Alloyangia pacifica: one gene and its partner. The protein of the gene in region 1 binds, or shares a complex with, the protein of each later gene. Links are inferred from orthologs where the notes say so. Each region holds a gene or a part of one and is shown on either strand. Other genes may lie near its edges.

The links. The genes of interacting proteins can lie anywhere in the genome.
Region 2: the proteins of uvrB (region 1) and CEW88_RS03285 are in contact, whole or in part, in a crystal structure (PDB 7EGT), measured with the Thermus thermophilus proteins. The link is inferred for Alloyangia pacifica from one-to-one orthologs. Residues at the interface, in WP_096411307.1 of Thermus thermophilus: Glu23, Leu25, Arg26, Asp27, Gly28, Glu29, Arg30, Phe31, Arg55, Glu326, Asp327, Phe328, Glu379, Ser382, Gln383, His398, Gly400, Arg401; in WP_096412145.1 of Thermus thermophilus: His654, Arg656, Phe657, Gln666, Asp668, Glu669, Lys680, Arg681, Leu682, Ser683, Lys685, Tyr686, Ala687.

The regions. Positions count from the first base shown.
Region 1 is NZ_CP022190.1:692,744-699,974, forward strand. The notes cover bases 2,379-5,350. They hold uvrB (excinuclease ABC subunit UvrB), read left to right. Parts: upstream 2,379-2,751; coding sequence 2,752-4,950; downstream 4,951-5,350. Other genes in these bases: CEW88_RS16190 (ETC complex I subunit), read right to left, coding at 2,379-2,517; CEW88_RS16200 (hypothetical protein), read right to left, coding at 5,036-5,329. Also shown: CEW88_RS16175 (IS5 family transposase), read left to right, coding at 1-673; more of CEW88_RS16190, read right to left, coding at 2,206-2,378; CEW88_RS16205 (I78 family peptidase inhibitor), read right to left, coding at 5,469-5,741; CEW88_RS16210 (excinuclease ABC subunit B), read left to right, coding at 5,861-6,262; CEW88_RS16215 (HdeD family acid-resistance protein), read right to left, coding at 6,308-6,844; CEW88_RS16220 (AI-2E family transporter), read right to left, coding at 6,925-7,231. UniProt on the Escherichia coli protein: The UvrABC repair system catalyzes the recognition and processing of DNA lesions. A damage recognition complex composed of 2 UvrA and 2 UvrB subunits scans DNA for abnormalities.
Region 2 is NZ_CP022189.1:673,744-681,111, forward strand. The notes cover bases 2,237-5,345. They hold CEW88_RS03285 (ATP-dependent helicase), read right to left. Parts: upstream 4,961-5,345; coding sequence 2,513-4,960; downstream 2,237-2,512. Other genes in these bases: CEW88_RS03290 (pyruvate carboxylase), read left to right, coding at 5,308-5,345. In the rest of the region: hisA (1-(5-phosphoribosyl)-5-[(5-phosphoribosylamino)methylideneamino]imidazole-4-carboxamide isomerase), read right to left, coding at 1-3; imidazole glycerol phosphate synthase subunit HisH, read right to left, coding at 106-741; imidazoleglycerol-phosphate dehydratase HisB, read right to left, coding at 852-1,439; CEW88_RS03270 (Lrp/AsnC ligand binding domain-containing protein), read left to right, coding at 1,584-1,823; more of CEW88_RS03290, read left to right, coding at 5,346-7,368. UniProt on the Escherichia coli protein: A helicase with DNA-dependent ATPase activity. Unwinds DNA duplexes with 3'-5' polarity. Translocates on single-stranded DNA with 3'-5' polarity. Initiates unwinding more efficiently from a nicked substrate than double-stranded DNA.

The sequences.
Region 1 (7,231 bases):
CTGGTCCGTGCCGGACTTCAGCACTCTGTCACGTCGCCAGAAGACTTTGAGCGTGACGATCCCGTATCGCGGTTCCAAGGGGCCGCTGCATCTGCTCGTGGACAGCACCGGCATCAAGGTGGAAGGCGAAGGCGAGTGGCACACGCGCAAGCATGGCGGCTCGAAACGAAGGGTCTGGCGCAAGCTCCACCTCGGGATCGATGAGGAAACGCTGGAGATCCGGGCGGTCGAGGTCACCTCCAGCAATGTCGGCGACGCGCCGATGCTGCCGGACCTGCTTGCCCAGCTGCCCCCGGATCAGGAGATCGCCACCGTTACAGCAGACGGTGCCTACGACACGCGCGCCTGCCACGACGCCATCGCTGACCGCGGTGCGGCAGCAATCATTCCGCCCCGCCGCAACGCGAGACCCTGGACGCCGGACACGGCAGGAGCCCGAGCGCGCAACGAGATACTGCGGACGTCAAAGCATCTTGGCCGGGCGCTGTGGCGGAACTGGAGCGGCTACCACCGACGTAGCAGGGTGGAGACGAAAATGAACTGCGTAAAGCTACTCGGACAGAAGCTGATGTCCCGCGACTTCGACCGCCAGGTTGCCGAAGTTCAGCTCCGTGCGGCGGTGATGAACCGCTTCACTGCCCTCGGCATCCCGGTCACCGTGGCCCTGGGATAAGTGTGTCCGGGGAAAGGGGAACTGCGGTAATCATCTGATTTGTGCAACAGCGCCATCGACAGGCAGAACTGGATCGCCGCATCCGAGAAGACTGGCGGGCGTCCGGGGCGGCCCTCATGCGGCGCGTGCCAAGCCATCTCCTTGTCCAGCCAGATCAGCAGAGACCCGCGCTTCGTCAGCGCAGCGTTGTAGGCGGACCAGTTCGTCGTGCGGTAGCGGGCGGGCTTGGGCTCGGGCTTGCTCATGACGCCCGTCTAACCGCTTGGATTCGTGATGTGAATCTTTCACGATGAGATTTCTGCAACAACGCCCCTGTCGATCAAGGTGCTATTCAAGCTGCCGCTCAGGCAGACTGCCGGGATGGTCGCAAGCCTCCTGCGCCTCGCCGGGCTGGACTGGCCCGTTCCAGACTTCTCCACGCTGTGCCGCCGACAGAAGACTCTTAAGGTGCAGATCCCCTATCGCCGTGCCGGTGGGCCGCTGAACCTGCTGGTGGACAGCACCGGCATCAAGTTCCTCGGCGATGGCGAATGGCAGGCCCGGAAGCACGGTTTGCAAGGCCGTCGCCAATGGCGCAAGGTCCATCTGGCCATGGACACCGCCACTTCCGACATCCGCGCGGTCGAGTTTACCCCCAGCCGGGAAGGCGACAGCCCCGTCCTGCCAGACCTGCTGGACCAGATCCCGGACGACGAAGACATCGGCACCGTGACCGCAGACGGCGCCTACGACACCCGCCGCTGCCATAGCGCCATCATCGCACGCGGTGGCACTGCGATCATCCCGATCCGCAAGAACGGTCGGCCATGGAAAGGCGACTGCCCAGCTGCCCGGGCGCGCAACGAAACCCTGCGCGCCACACGTCACTATAGCAGGGCGTTCTGGAAGCGGTGGACCGGATACCATATCCGCAGCCGCGCCGAGGCCAGGATGCGATGCCTGAAGGCCTTCGGCGAGCGCATCGCCGCCAGAGACCCCGACCGCCAGACTGCCGAATTCCACATCCGCGTCGCCCTCATGAACCGCTTCAACGCCCTCGGCACAGCCGAGATCGTCCGCGTGACCTGAACCTGACGGGGAAAGGGCCCCCCACGCCTCAGGACGCCGTTCTGCAACAACGCCCCCCTTGCGCATACTTATGCTTCCGTTTGCGCATTCATCTGCTTTCTCTGACTCTCGCCTCGCCAAAGCGATCGGCCTCTCAGTCCAGTGGCGTCAACAAGCGCAGGTTGCGCGCCGTCTAAGCGGACCCATCCGAGATCTTATGGCCGGTCCGAGCGCCTCACTGGACCGGCTGCCTGGAGGAATGACTAAAAAGCCGAGTGAAGGTGGGATGCATCCCAGCCCTTCGAAATAGACCTTGGCTGCCCCATGTGTCCTCTTCATCCGAATATTGACCCCGATCGATCCGAGACGGGGGCGATATCAACATATGGAGAAGGCGCCCAGCGGGCGCCCTATATCTTGTTCGATGCTTAGCTTCGCGGGACCCTTGCCCCGATTTTGAGACAACTTTGCTCCGATTTACACACTCAGTGCGTCCAGGCGCTCCGGCGATCCACCGCGAAATTTTCGGCATAGCCGCGGGCGCGCAGGTTGGGCTTGCGCTTGTTGGGCTCGTTCACCTGCGCCTCGATGCCGTGCTCGGCGGCATAGGCGAGGGCCGCCTCCTTGCTGTCGAACTTCAGACGGACCTGGCTCTGGGTGTCAGACGAGGAGGTCCAGCCCATCAGCGGGTCGACCTCGCGCGGGGAGGCGGGGAAGAATTCGAGAATCCAGTCCCTGGTCTTGGCTTGTCCCGACGACATTGCCGTCCGAGACGGCTGGTAAATCCGTGCACGCATGGAATCCCTCCTGACATTCATTGGCGTTATCGAGAATTTATAGTGCCGGGGCAAGAGATCGCGGCGCGGCGGTGCGGCAAATCTTCCCGAACCCTTGCGTCTTGCCCGCAGAAAAGGAACATTCCGTGAAAATGCCATGCGCCCGCGAGCGAGTCCCCCCAGCCAACCGAGCCCGAAACCCCTTGAAATTGCCGTTCGGCGCGACACGTCTTGCAGGCGCCTGGAGATGACCACATGCCCTATGCCCATTCCGACAAGTCGATGCCCATGATGCACGCCCCCGCGCCGGATGTCCGGACGCGGGAGAAGCTCGAGGGCGGCATCAGCTTCCGCATGCAGACCGAGTTCTCGCCGGCGGGCGACCAGCCGACGGCGATCGCCGAACTTGCGCAGGGGGTGCGCGATGGCGAACGCAGCCAAGTGTTGCTTGGAGCGACGGGCACCGGCAAGACCTTCACCATGGCCAAGATCATCGAGGAGACCCAGCGCCCGGCGATCATCCTCGCGCCCAACAAGACGCTGGCGGCGCAGCTCTATGGCGAGTTCAAGGGGTTCTTCCCGGACAACGCGGTCGAGTATTTCGTGTCTTACTACGACTACTACCAGCCCGAGGCCTACGTGGCCCGCTCGGACACCTACATCGAGAAGGAAAGCCAGATCAACGAGCAGATCGACCGGATGCGCCACTCGGCCACCCGGGCGCTGCTCGAGCGCGATGACGTGATCATCGTCGCCTCGGTCTCCTGCATCTACGGCATCGGCTCGGTCGAGACCTACGGCGCGATGACCCAGGACTTGCACGCGGGCAGCGAGTACGACCAGCGCAAGATCATCGCCGATCTGGTGGCGCAGCAATATCGGCGCAACGATGCGGGCTTCTCTCGCGGGGCCTTCCGGGTGAGGGGGGACAGCCTCGAGATCTGGCCCGCCCACCTTGAAGACCGGGCGTGGAAGCTCTCGTTCTTCGGCGAGGAGCTGGAGAGTATTACCGAGTTCGACCCGCTCACCGGCGAGAAGACCGGCAGCTTCGATCGCATACGCGTCTATGCAAATTCGCACTACGTGACGCCGAAGCCGACGATGCAGCAGGCGGTTATCCAGATCAAGAAGGAGCTGCGCCAGCGGCTCGACCAGCTTGTCGCAGAGGGCAAGCTCCTGGAGGCACAGCGGCTCGAGCAGCGCACCAACTTCGACATCGAGATGCTCGAGGCCACAGGGGTCTGCAACGGCATCGAGAACTACTCGCGCTACCTGACGGGCCGCGCGCCGGGCGAGCCGCCGCCCACGCTGTTTGAGTTCATCCCCGACCACGCCATCGTCTTCGCCGACGAGAGCCACGTCTCGGTTCCGCAGATCGGCGCGATGTACAAGGGCGACTACCGGCGCAAGTTCACCCTTGCCGAGCACGGCTTCCGGCTGCCGTCCTGCATGGACAACCGACCCCTCAAGTTCGAGGAATGGGACGCCATGCGGCCGCAGTCGGTCTTCGTCTCGGCGACCCCTGCGAACTGGGAGCTTGAGCAGGCGGGCGGCGTCTTTGCCGAGCAGGTGATCCGCCCGACGGGACTTCTCGATCCGCAGGTCGAGATCCGCCCGGTGAAGATGCAGGTGGACGATCTGCTCGACGAGATCCGCAAGGTGACGGCAGATGGCTACCGGACACTCTGCACCGTGCTGACCAAGCGCATGGCCGAGGATCTGACCGAGTACCTGCATGAGCAGGGCATCAAGGTGCGCTACATGCACTCGGATATCGACACCATCGAGCGGATCGAGATCTTGCGCGACCTGCGGCTTGGCGCCTTCGACGTGCTGATCGGCATCAACCTGCTGCGCGAGGGCCTCGACATCCCCGAATGCGGGCTCGTGGCAATTCTCGATGCCGACAAGGAAGGCTTCCTGCGCTCCGAAACCTCGCTGATCCAGACCATCGGCCGTGCCGCGCGGAATGCCGACGGCCGGGTGATCATGTATGCCGACCGCGTCACCGGCTCGATGGAGCGGGCGCTGGCCGAAACCGAGCGCCGCCGCGAGAAGCAGATGGCCTACAACGAAGAACACGGCATCACCCCGGCGACGGTCAAGAAGAACGTCGACGACATCCTTGCCGGTCTCTATCAGGGCGACGTCGACATGAACCGCGTGACCGCGTCGATCGACGCCAAGCAGCAGGGCTCGAACCTCGAGGCGGTGCTGGAGGGGCTGCGCGCCGACATGCGCAAGGCGGCGGAGAACCTCGAGTTCGAAGAGGCCGCGCGCCTGCGCGACGAGGTCAAGCGGCTCGAGGCTGTCGATCTGGCGATCCACGACGACCCGCTCGCGCGGCAATCGGCGGTCGAGGCGGCGTCGGAGGCTGCGGTGAAATCGAAGGGGCGCTCGACGGCCGGCCGTCCAGGCCAGCGCGGCGGCAACGTCAAGCGTCGGAAGCGCTAGGCCATCCATCCCCCGGCATGAAAAAGCCCCTCTCCACGGTGGGTGGAGAGGGGCTTTCGTTTTCACCGTGTGACCGCGTGAGCGATCAGCCGTCGTTCTTCTCGTCCGGCGGGGTCACATCGATGTCGGGCAGGGTGACCTCGGCTTCCTTGGTGTCGACCTCGACATCGACATCCGGGACGGTGACTTTCTCGGTCTTGGTGCCAACCTCGACCGAGCCGACCTCGGCATCGACCTCGGGCATCTCGCCGCCGTCAACCGAGACGTCAACGTCGGGCAGGCTGCCCTCTTTCGTGACATCAAAATCGATCATGTATGCGCCAACGCCGATCACGACAGCGGCGGCGGCAACGAGGGCAACGATGGATCCGGTACGCATGTTCAGTTCCCTTCCGGTTTGATCCGGCGCTTTGGGCGCCGTGGTGTTTCGGTAAAGGAACCGTGAGGGCGGCTTGATGGTTCCAGAAATATTCTTCGGAACCAATGTGTTGTTCGGAGCGTTTTGACGGATTTTCCGATTAGCCGCAGAACACCCGAAGGATCTGTCCGGCGCTGTCAGTCTCGATGTTCATCCGGTCTGCGCGGTAGTCCATGGTCATCGCCTGACCGGGTCCGACAATACGCAGCTTGGCGCCGGGGGTGAGTTCGAGGTCGCCGACGGCGTGGCCGATCTGGCTCTGATAGGCCGCGGCACCGCAGCTGTCTTCACCACTGGAGGCGGCGCTCTCGGTTTCGCTGCAGCCGGCAACGCCCGCGCAGAGTCCGAGCGCGATCCCAATCCGTCCCAACATCGTCTGTCTCCTTGCTTTCCCTACGCCGACAGGTAGGTCACGGCAACGTGCAGTCCAGCACCGATCGGCCGCAAAAGTCGCTCTCGACCGGCGCGGCGTTCGCAGCTAGGCTTTTCCGCATGCACCGGTTTTTGCTCATATCCTGTCTCGCCCTGGCGGCCTGCGGCACGCCCTATGAGCGCTGCAACCGCGAGGCGGCGCGGTTCTATGCCGATGCGCTGCAGGAGCAGAGCCGCATCTCGCGAGATCTGGCGCGCGGCTTCACCTATGTGACCGAATGGGAGACCCGCCGGCGCTGGCAACTCTGTGGGATCTATTACGAGCACCCGCATTATTGCTGGCGGACGGAGTCTGAGCCGGTGACACGTCGCGTTCCGGTGCGTCCCTACGAGTTGCACCGTCGGCTCGACGAGATCGGGGCGGCGCTGCCACAGCTCGGACGCGATGCGGCGGCCGGGCAGGCCGAGTGCCGTCGGCGGTTCCCGGCGGAGGTCGCAGCCCAAACTCCTCCGCAGGGGTAGATCCGGCCCCGCGGGGCCGGATGCGGTCTCGAAGTGGGTTGTCGCTCAGGCCGCACGCTTGCGCAGTTCCGGGTGCTGCTTCAGCACCATCCCGAAGGCGACCAGCGCCACGCCCGTCGAGAGCAGTTCGACCGAAAGAAGCACGCCCAGCACCACCGCCGCCGAGGACGGAAAATTGGTGAAGATCATGAGTGCCAGGATCACCGAGATCGCGCCGCTGATCAGCAGCGCCAGCTTGTAGCGCCCCTCTGCGACCGAAAAGCCGTAGATCACCTTGGCGACGCCGCCGACGAGGAACATGATCGCCGCGACAAGCGTCAGCGAGATCAGGCCTTCGAGCGGGTTGGCCAGGAAGCTGATGCCCAGCCAGAGGTAGATGATCGTCAGCAGAATGGCGAGCAGGCGCTCCTTCATGCGGGTCACGCGGAAGATGCTGATGGCCTGCACCACGCCGATGATCAGGAAAAACCAGGCGACAATGGTCTGCGCCGCGATCGAGGCGGCGAAGGGGTTAAAAAGCGCGAACAGCCCGCCGAGGATGCTTGCGATACCGAGAATGATCCACATAAGCCAATGCTGCATTTCCAAATTCCCTCAATACACCCGGCACGCGGCCGGTGCCTCGAAGGTGCGCCCCTCCCCGGGGCTCTGTCAATCTCGCGTTAACGTTCGGGAAGTTCGCCGTGCCGGGGGGTGGGTTCGGCGGCAGGCGGCACATCGACGCGCTCGGCCAGAAGCAAGGCGAGCCAGCGGGTCTTGTCGAAGCTGGCCAGCACGATGGCGAGGATCGAGGTCAGCGGCACCGCGAGGATCGCGCCGGGAATGCCCCAAAGCGTCGTCCAGAGCGCCAGAGCGAGCAGCACGACGAACGGGCTGAGATTGAGCTGCCGGCCGATCAGCCGCGGCTCGATGATATTGCCCAGCGTCACCTGCACCGCGGTGAGCGCCGCGCCAAGCCCGACGGTGAGA
Region 2 (7,368 bases), on another replicon or contig:
CATGGCGCGGCTCCGCAAATTCTGTGACGGCCCCCTATAGCCGCGCCGGGGCGCGCTTTGCAATGCGCGCCGCCCCGATGCGAGGGTGCGTTCCGGGCGCGGCGCTTACGGCGCCCAGGTGAGGAAGTTGCCGATCATCCGCAGGCCGGTGTCGGCGCTCTTCTCGGGGTGGAACTGGAAGCCGAGCATGTTGCCCCGCCCGACGACGGCGGTGATCGTGCCGCCGTAATCGACATGCGCCAGACGGTGCTCGGGGGTCAGCATGCGCATCTGGTAAGAATGCACGAAATACGCGTGATCGCCGGTCTTCACGCCGTCCAGCACCGGGTGCGCGCGGTCGATGACCAGCTCGTTCCAGCCCATGTGCGGCACCTTCAGCGAGGTGTCCGAGGGCAAGATCTTCTCGACCTCGCCGTCGACCCAGCCGAGGCCGGGCGTTTCTTCGTATTCGTGGCCGACACGGGCCATGAGCTGCATGCCGACGCAGATCCCGAGGAAGGGCCGGCCCTTGACGGTCACCGCCTCGACCATGGCGTCGAAACAGCCCGAGAGCCGCAGGGCCTTTGCGCAGGCGGGAAAAGCGCCGTCGCCGGGCAGCACGATCCGGTCCGCCCTGGCAACCACTTCGGGCGCGTCGGTGACCACGACGTCGCCCGCGCCCAGCTCGTGCGCCATGCGCTGAAAGGCTTTTTCGGCGGAATGCAGGTTGCCGCTCTCGTAATCGATGATCGCCGTCAGCATCTCGCCTCCTGTCCGGGCATCGGGTCCGCCCAAGTGTCATGGGTGTTTCTTGTGGGATCAAAGACCCCGGTGAGCGCGAGGGGTTGGCCCCTCGGCTCGGTCGTAAGCGCTCAGAGCGCGCCCTTGGTCGAGGGGATCGCGTCGCTCTTGCGCGGGTCGGGCTCGACCGCCTCGCGCAGGGCGCGGGCCACGGCCTTGAAGGCCGCCTCGACGATGTGGTGCGAGTTGACGCCGTCGATGGCCTCGATGTGCAGGGTGATGCCGCCGTGAGTCGCCAGCGCCTGGAAGAACTCGCGCACCAGCTCGCAATCGAAGGAGCCGATCTTCTCGGTGGGCAGATCGACTTTCCAGACGAGGAAGGGCCGCGCCGAGAGGTCGAGCGCCGCGCGCACCAGCGCGTCATCCATCGGCAAGAGGCAGGAGCCGTAGCGGCGGATGCCGCGCTTGTCTCCAAGCGCCTTGGCCAGCGCCTGGCCGATGGCGATGCCGGTGTCCTCGACGGTGTGGTGGTCGTCGATGTGCAGGTCGCCCTCGGCACGCACCACCATGTCGATCAGCGAATGGCGCGCCAGCTGGTCCAGCATGTGGTCGAAGAACCCCACGCCGGTCTTCATGTCGTAGCTGCCTGTGCCGTCGAGATCGAGGCTTACCTCGATCTTCGTCTCGGCGGTGCTGCGGCTCACCTCGGCCTTGCGCATGGACCATACTCCTCGATGTCTCGCAGGGGCTTATAGGGCGGGGCAGGGCGCAGGCCAAGCCCCGCGCGCGCGTGAGAGGCCGGGCGCGCTTGCGGCGGCGGGAGCGCTGTGACAGCTTGCGCGCATATCATCGAGAGGCCCGCCATGACCACCTGCGTCTTCGTCCAGATCCGCTGCAAGCCCGGCGCCACCTATGAGGTGGCCGACCAGATCGCGCTCCGGGAAATCCATTCCGAGCTCTATTCGACGTCGGGCGAATGGGACCTGCTGCTCAAGCTCTATATCCCCGAAGGTGCCGACGTGGGGCATTTCATCAACGAGAACCTTCTCACGGTGCCGGGAATCGAGCGCACGCTGACCACGCTCACCTTCAAGGCCTTCTGAGCCGGAGCCGGGCGGCCTGAGGGTCGCCCTCTGCTTAGGGTCGCCCTGTGCCTTGGGCGGAGTTCGCGCATTCGCGCAGACGCGAAACACCCGGCGTCGCGTCACCGCGGCCGGACAATCTCGTGTCGTATCTTGAAGGATTTTCCGAAGGGAAAGTGGTGAATGGAGCGGGCGAGGCGATTCGAACGCCCGACCCTTACCTTGGCAAGGTAATGCTCTACCCCTGAGCTACGCCCGCATACCATTCATCATGTGGGTCTTTCGACCCTTGGCCTTTCAGCCAGCCGGCCTCTCACCGGTCCGACTTGCGCCGGAGGTCCAACTGGAGCGGGCGAGGCGATTCGAACGCCCGACCCTTACCTTGGCAAGGTAATGCTCTACCCCTGAGCTACGCCCGCTTCCTTGTTGGTGTGGGCGATTTAGAGTTTCCCGCGGACCTCCGCAAGAGGAAAAATGACCTTTTTCCGGGAAATTTCCCGCGCGGCGAAAAAACCCAATAAGACGCGACGGAAACCCAACCGCCGCGCCGCGATGTCCTTGGTCGCAGAGGAGAGGTGCGACGCGGCGGCGGCCGCATTTGCCAAAAAAGAAAGCCCGGAGGGCGCTGCCCCGGGCCTTCTTCTGGGTTCGGATGTCGCGGCGGAGGGGTTGCGGCGGCGGGGACAGAGCTCCCGTAGCAGGCGATCTGATCAGAAGGGTACGTCGCCCGCCGAATCCGCCGCCGTGACGAAACGCGCCACCACCTTCTTCACCCCGGCTTTCTCGAAGCTGATCTCAAGCTTGTCGCCCTCGAGGCCGATGATCTCGCCGTAGCCGAACTTCTGGTGGAAGACCCGCTCGCCCATCTCGAAGGCCGAAACCGCTTGCAGGTCGATCACCGTGTTGCGGCTTTCGCGCGGCTGGCTGACCGGGCGCGCGCTCGACGAGCGCTCCTGCAGCCGCTTCCAACCCGGCGAATTGTAGACATTGGCCTCGGCTGCACGGGTTTCGAGCCCGGAGCCGCCGCCAAAGCCGCCGCTCATGCCGGCCGCGCCGTAGCCACCGCCGTAGAGCCCGGGCGGCGTGAGAATCTCGACATGTGCCTCGGGCAGCTCGTCTATGAATCGCGAGGGCAGGGCGGATTGCCACTGTCCGAAGACCCGGCGGTTCGCCGCAAAGGAGATGGTGCAGAGCTCCTCGGCGCGGGTGATGCCCACATAGGCGAGGCGCCGCTCCTCTTCGAGGCCCTTGAGGCCGCTTTCGTCCATCGAGCGCTGCGAGGGGAAGAGCCCGTCCTCCCAGCCCGGCAAGAAGACCGCCGGGAACTCGAGGCCCTTGGCCGCGTGCAGCGTCATGATCGACACTTTTGCGCCGGTCTCCTCGGTCTCGTTGTCCATGATCAGCGCGACGTGCTCGAGGAAACCCTGCAGGTTGTCGAAGCTTTCCAGCGCTTTCACCAGTTCCTTGAGGTTCTCGAGCCGTCCCGGCGAGTCGGGGTTCTTGTCGAGCTGCCACATCTCGGTGTAGCCGCTCTCGTCGAGCATGGTCTCGGCCAGTTCCATGTGGCTGACCACCTTGCTCAGCGGCTTGTCCTCGTCGATCAGCACAAGGTCGTCGTCGTCCTGCTGCACCTCCGAGGGCAGGCCGAGCTGCTGCCGGGCCACGTCGTGCCAGCGCTCGATCTGATCGACGAAGGTGGCAAGCTTGGCCGCGCCTTTGCCGGTGATCTCCTTGTCGCGCAGCAAAAGGCGTGCGCCCACCAGCAGCGGCACGCCATGCTCGCGCGCTTTGAGCTGGATCTTCTGCTGCGCCTTGTCGCCGAGCCCGCGTTTCGGGGTGTTGACGATGCGCTCGAAGGCGAGATCGTCCTCGGGCGAGACCACCAGCCGGAAATAGGCCATGGCATCGCGAATCTCGAGCCGCTCGTAGAAGCGCGGGCCACCGATCACCCGGTAGGGCAGGCCGATGGTCAGGAAGCGGTCCTCGAAGGCGCGCATCTGGTGCGACGCGCGCACGAGGATCGCCATGTCGTCGAGCGAGAAGGCGCGCATCCCGCGCGAGCCGCGCTGCGCCGCCTCGATCTCCTCGCCAATCCAGCGAGCCTCTTCCTCGCCGTCCCAATGGCCGATGAGGCGGACCTTCTCGCCGCCCTGCGCTTCGGTCCACAGCTCCTTGCCGAGCCGGTTCTCGTTGCCGCGGATCACCGAGGAGGCGGCGGCGAGGATATGCGCGGTCGAGCGGTAGTTCTGTTCCAGCCGCACCACATGGGCGCCGGGGAAATCCTTTTCGAAGCGCAGGATGTTGCCCACCTCGGCGCCGCGCCAGCCGTAGATCGACTGGTCGTCGTCGCCGACGCAGCAGATGTTGGTATGCCCCTGCGCCAGGAGCCGTAGCCAGAGGTACTGGGCGACGTTGGTATCCTGATACTCGTCCACCAGGATGAAGCGGAACCATCGCTGGTATTGTTCGAGCACATCGGCGTGCTGCTGGAAGATCATCACCACGTGCAGCAGGAGATCCCCGAAATCGCAGGCGTTCAGCTCGCGCAGGCGGGTCTGGTACTGGGCATAAAGCTCGGTGCCGCGGTTGTTGAAGGCCGAAGCCTCGGCAGCGGGCACCCGGTCGGGCGTCCAGGCGCGGTTCTTCCAGTTGTCGATCAGCCCCGAGAGCTGCCGGGCGGGCCAGCGCTTTTCATCAATGTTGTTGGCCGCGATCACCTGTTTCAGCAGGCGGATCTGGTCGTCGGTGTCGAGGATGGTGAAGTTCGACTTCAGCCCGACCAGCTCGGCATGCCGGCGCAGCAGCTTGACGCAGATCGAGTGGAAGGTCCCCATCCAGGGCATGCCTTCGACCGCGTGGCCGAGCAGGCGGCCGACCCGCTCCTTCATCTCGCGCGCGGCCTTGTTGGTGAAGGTCACCGAGAGGATCTCGTTTGGTCGCGCCCGGCCGGTGGTCAGCAGGTGCGCGATGCGGGAGGTGAGCGCCTTGGTCTTGCCGGTGCCCGCCCCCGCGAGCATCAGCACGGGGCCGTCCAGCCGCTCCACCGCCTCGCGCTGCGCCGGGTTGAGATCGTCGAGATAGGGCGCGGGACGCGCCGCCATGGCCCGCGCCGACAGCGAGGCCCCCTCGAATGCATCCATGTCGTCGAAACTGCTCATGCGCCAAACTTAGCGCGGCACAGGGCGTTGCGAAAGGTGCGTTCTTTGTTTGTTCATCAAATTGATCGTGCGGCCACCCCTCTCGCCCTCCGCGGCCCGATCAAGGCTCTCGGCGTGCGACGTCGTGGGGATTCGCGTCCCTCGACAGCAAGATCACACCCCGGAGAAAGTCGCAAAAGCGCGGGAAGAGGTCGCGGCCCCGTCGCGTCGATCAAGTCAACTTTGCAAATCATGCGCTAACATTAGCATAATTTGCAAAGCCTCTTGCGCTGCAGCGCGGCATGCCCTTGAGTTTGGAATGCGATGCCTCCGGGAGCGGCATTTCGCATTCAAAGGAGGAAGATTTGATGCCCGAGTTCCAGAAGATCCTCATCGCCAACCGTGGCGAGATCGCGATCCGCATCATGCGGGCGGCGAACGAGATGGGAAAGAAGACCGTTGCCGTCTACGCCGAAGAGGACAAACTCGGGCTCCACCGCTTCAAGGCCGACGAGGCCTACCGCATCGGCGAGGGGCTGGGCCCGGTCGCGGCTTACCTCTCGATCCCCGAGATCATCCGCGTGGCCAAGGAGTCGGGCGCCGACGCGATTCACCCGGGCTACGGGCTGCTGTCGGAGAACCCCGAGTTTGTCGATGCCTGCGATGCGGCGGGCATCACCTTCATCGGTCCCAAAGCGGCGACCATGCGCGCGCTCGGCGACAAGGCCAGCGCCCGCAAGGTGGCCATCGAGGCCGGCGTGCCGGTCATCCCCGCGACCGAGGTGCTGGGCGACGACTTCAAGGCCATCGCCAAGGAGGCCGAAGAAATCGGCTACCCGCTGATGCTCAAGGCGTCCTGGGGCGGCGGCGGGCGCGGCATGCGTCCGATCGAGGGGCCGAAGGAACTCAAAGAGAAGGTGCTCGAGGGCCGGCGCGAGGCCGAGGCGGCCTTTGGCAACGGCGAGGGCTATCTCGAGAAGATGATCCTGCGCGCCCGCCACGTCGAGGTGCAGATCCTCGGCGACAAGATGGGCAATATCTACCACCTCTACGAGCGCGATTGCTCGGTGCAGCGCCGCAACCAGAAGGTCGTCGAACGCGCCCCCGCGCCCTATCTCAGCGAAGCGCAGCGCGAGGAGATCTGCGAGCTTGGCCGCAAGATTTGCGCCCATGTGAACTATGAGTGCGCTGGCACCGTCGAGTTCCTGATGGATATGGACAGCGGCAAGTTCTACTTCATCGAGGTCAACCCGCGCGTGCAGGTCGAGCACACCGTCACCGAAGAGGTGACCGGCATCGACATCGTGCAGGCACAGATCATGATCGCCGAAGGCAAGAGCCTCGCCGAGGCCACCGGCAAGGCCAGCCAGTACGACATCCGCCTCACCGGCCACGCGCTGCAGACCCGGATCACCACCGAGGATCCGACCAACAACTTCATTCCCGACTACGGCCGGATCACCGCCTACCGCTCGGCCACCGGCATGGGCATCCGGCTCGACGGCGGCACCGCCTACGCGGGCGGGGTGATCACCCGCTACTACGACTCGCTGCTGGTCAAGGTCACCGCCAAGGCGCCGACGCCGGAGAAGGCCATCGCCCGCATGGACCGCGCCCTGCGCGAGTTCCGCATCCGCGGCGTGAGCACGAACATCGACTTCGTGATCAACCTGCTCAAGCACCCGACCTTCCTGACCAACCAGTACACCACCAAGTTCATCGACACGACGCCCGAGCTCTTCGACTTCAAGAAGCGCCGCGACCGCGGCACCAAGGTGCTGACCTACATCGCCGACATCACCGTCAACGGGCACCCCGAGGTGCAGGGGCGCCCCAAGCCGCATGCCGAGCTGAAGCCCGCCCGCGCGCCCGAACTGCGCGCAGAGACGCCGCCGCCGGGCACCCGCACGCTGCTGGAAGAGAAGGGCGCGCAGGCCGTGGCCGACTGGATGGCGGCGCAAAAGCAGCTGCTGATCACCGACACCACCATGCGCGACGGTCACCAGTCGCTGCTGGCGACCCGGATGCGCTCGATCGACATGATCAAGGTGGCCCCGGCCTATGCGGCGAACCTGCCCGGGCTCTTCTCGGTGGAATGCTGGGGCGGGGCGACCTTCGACGTGGCCTATCGCTTCCTGCAGGAATGCCCGTGGCAGCGGCTGCGCGACATCCGCGCCAAGATGCCCAACATCCTGACGCAGATGCTGCTGCGCGCCTCGAACGGCGTCGGCTACACCAACTACCCCGACAACGTGGTGCAGAGCTTCGTGGCGCAGGCGGCCGAGAGCGGCGTAGACGTCTTCCGCGTCTTCGACTCGCTCAACTGGGTCGAGAACATGCGCGTCGCCATGGATGCGGTGATCGAGAGCGGCAAGATCTGCGAGGGCACCGTCTGCTACACTGGTGACATCCTCGATCCGGCGCGCGCC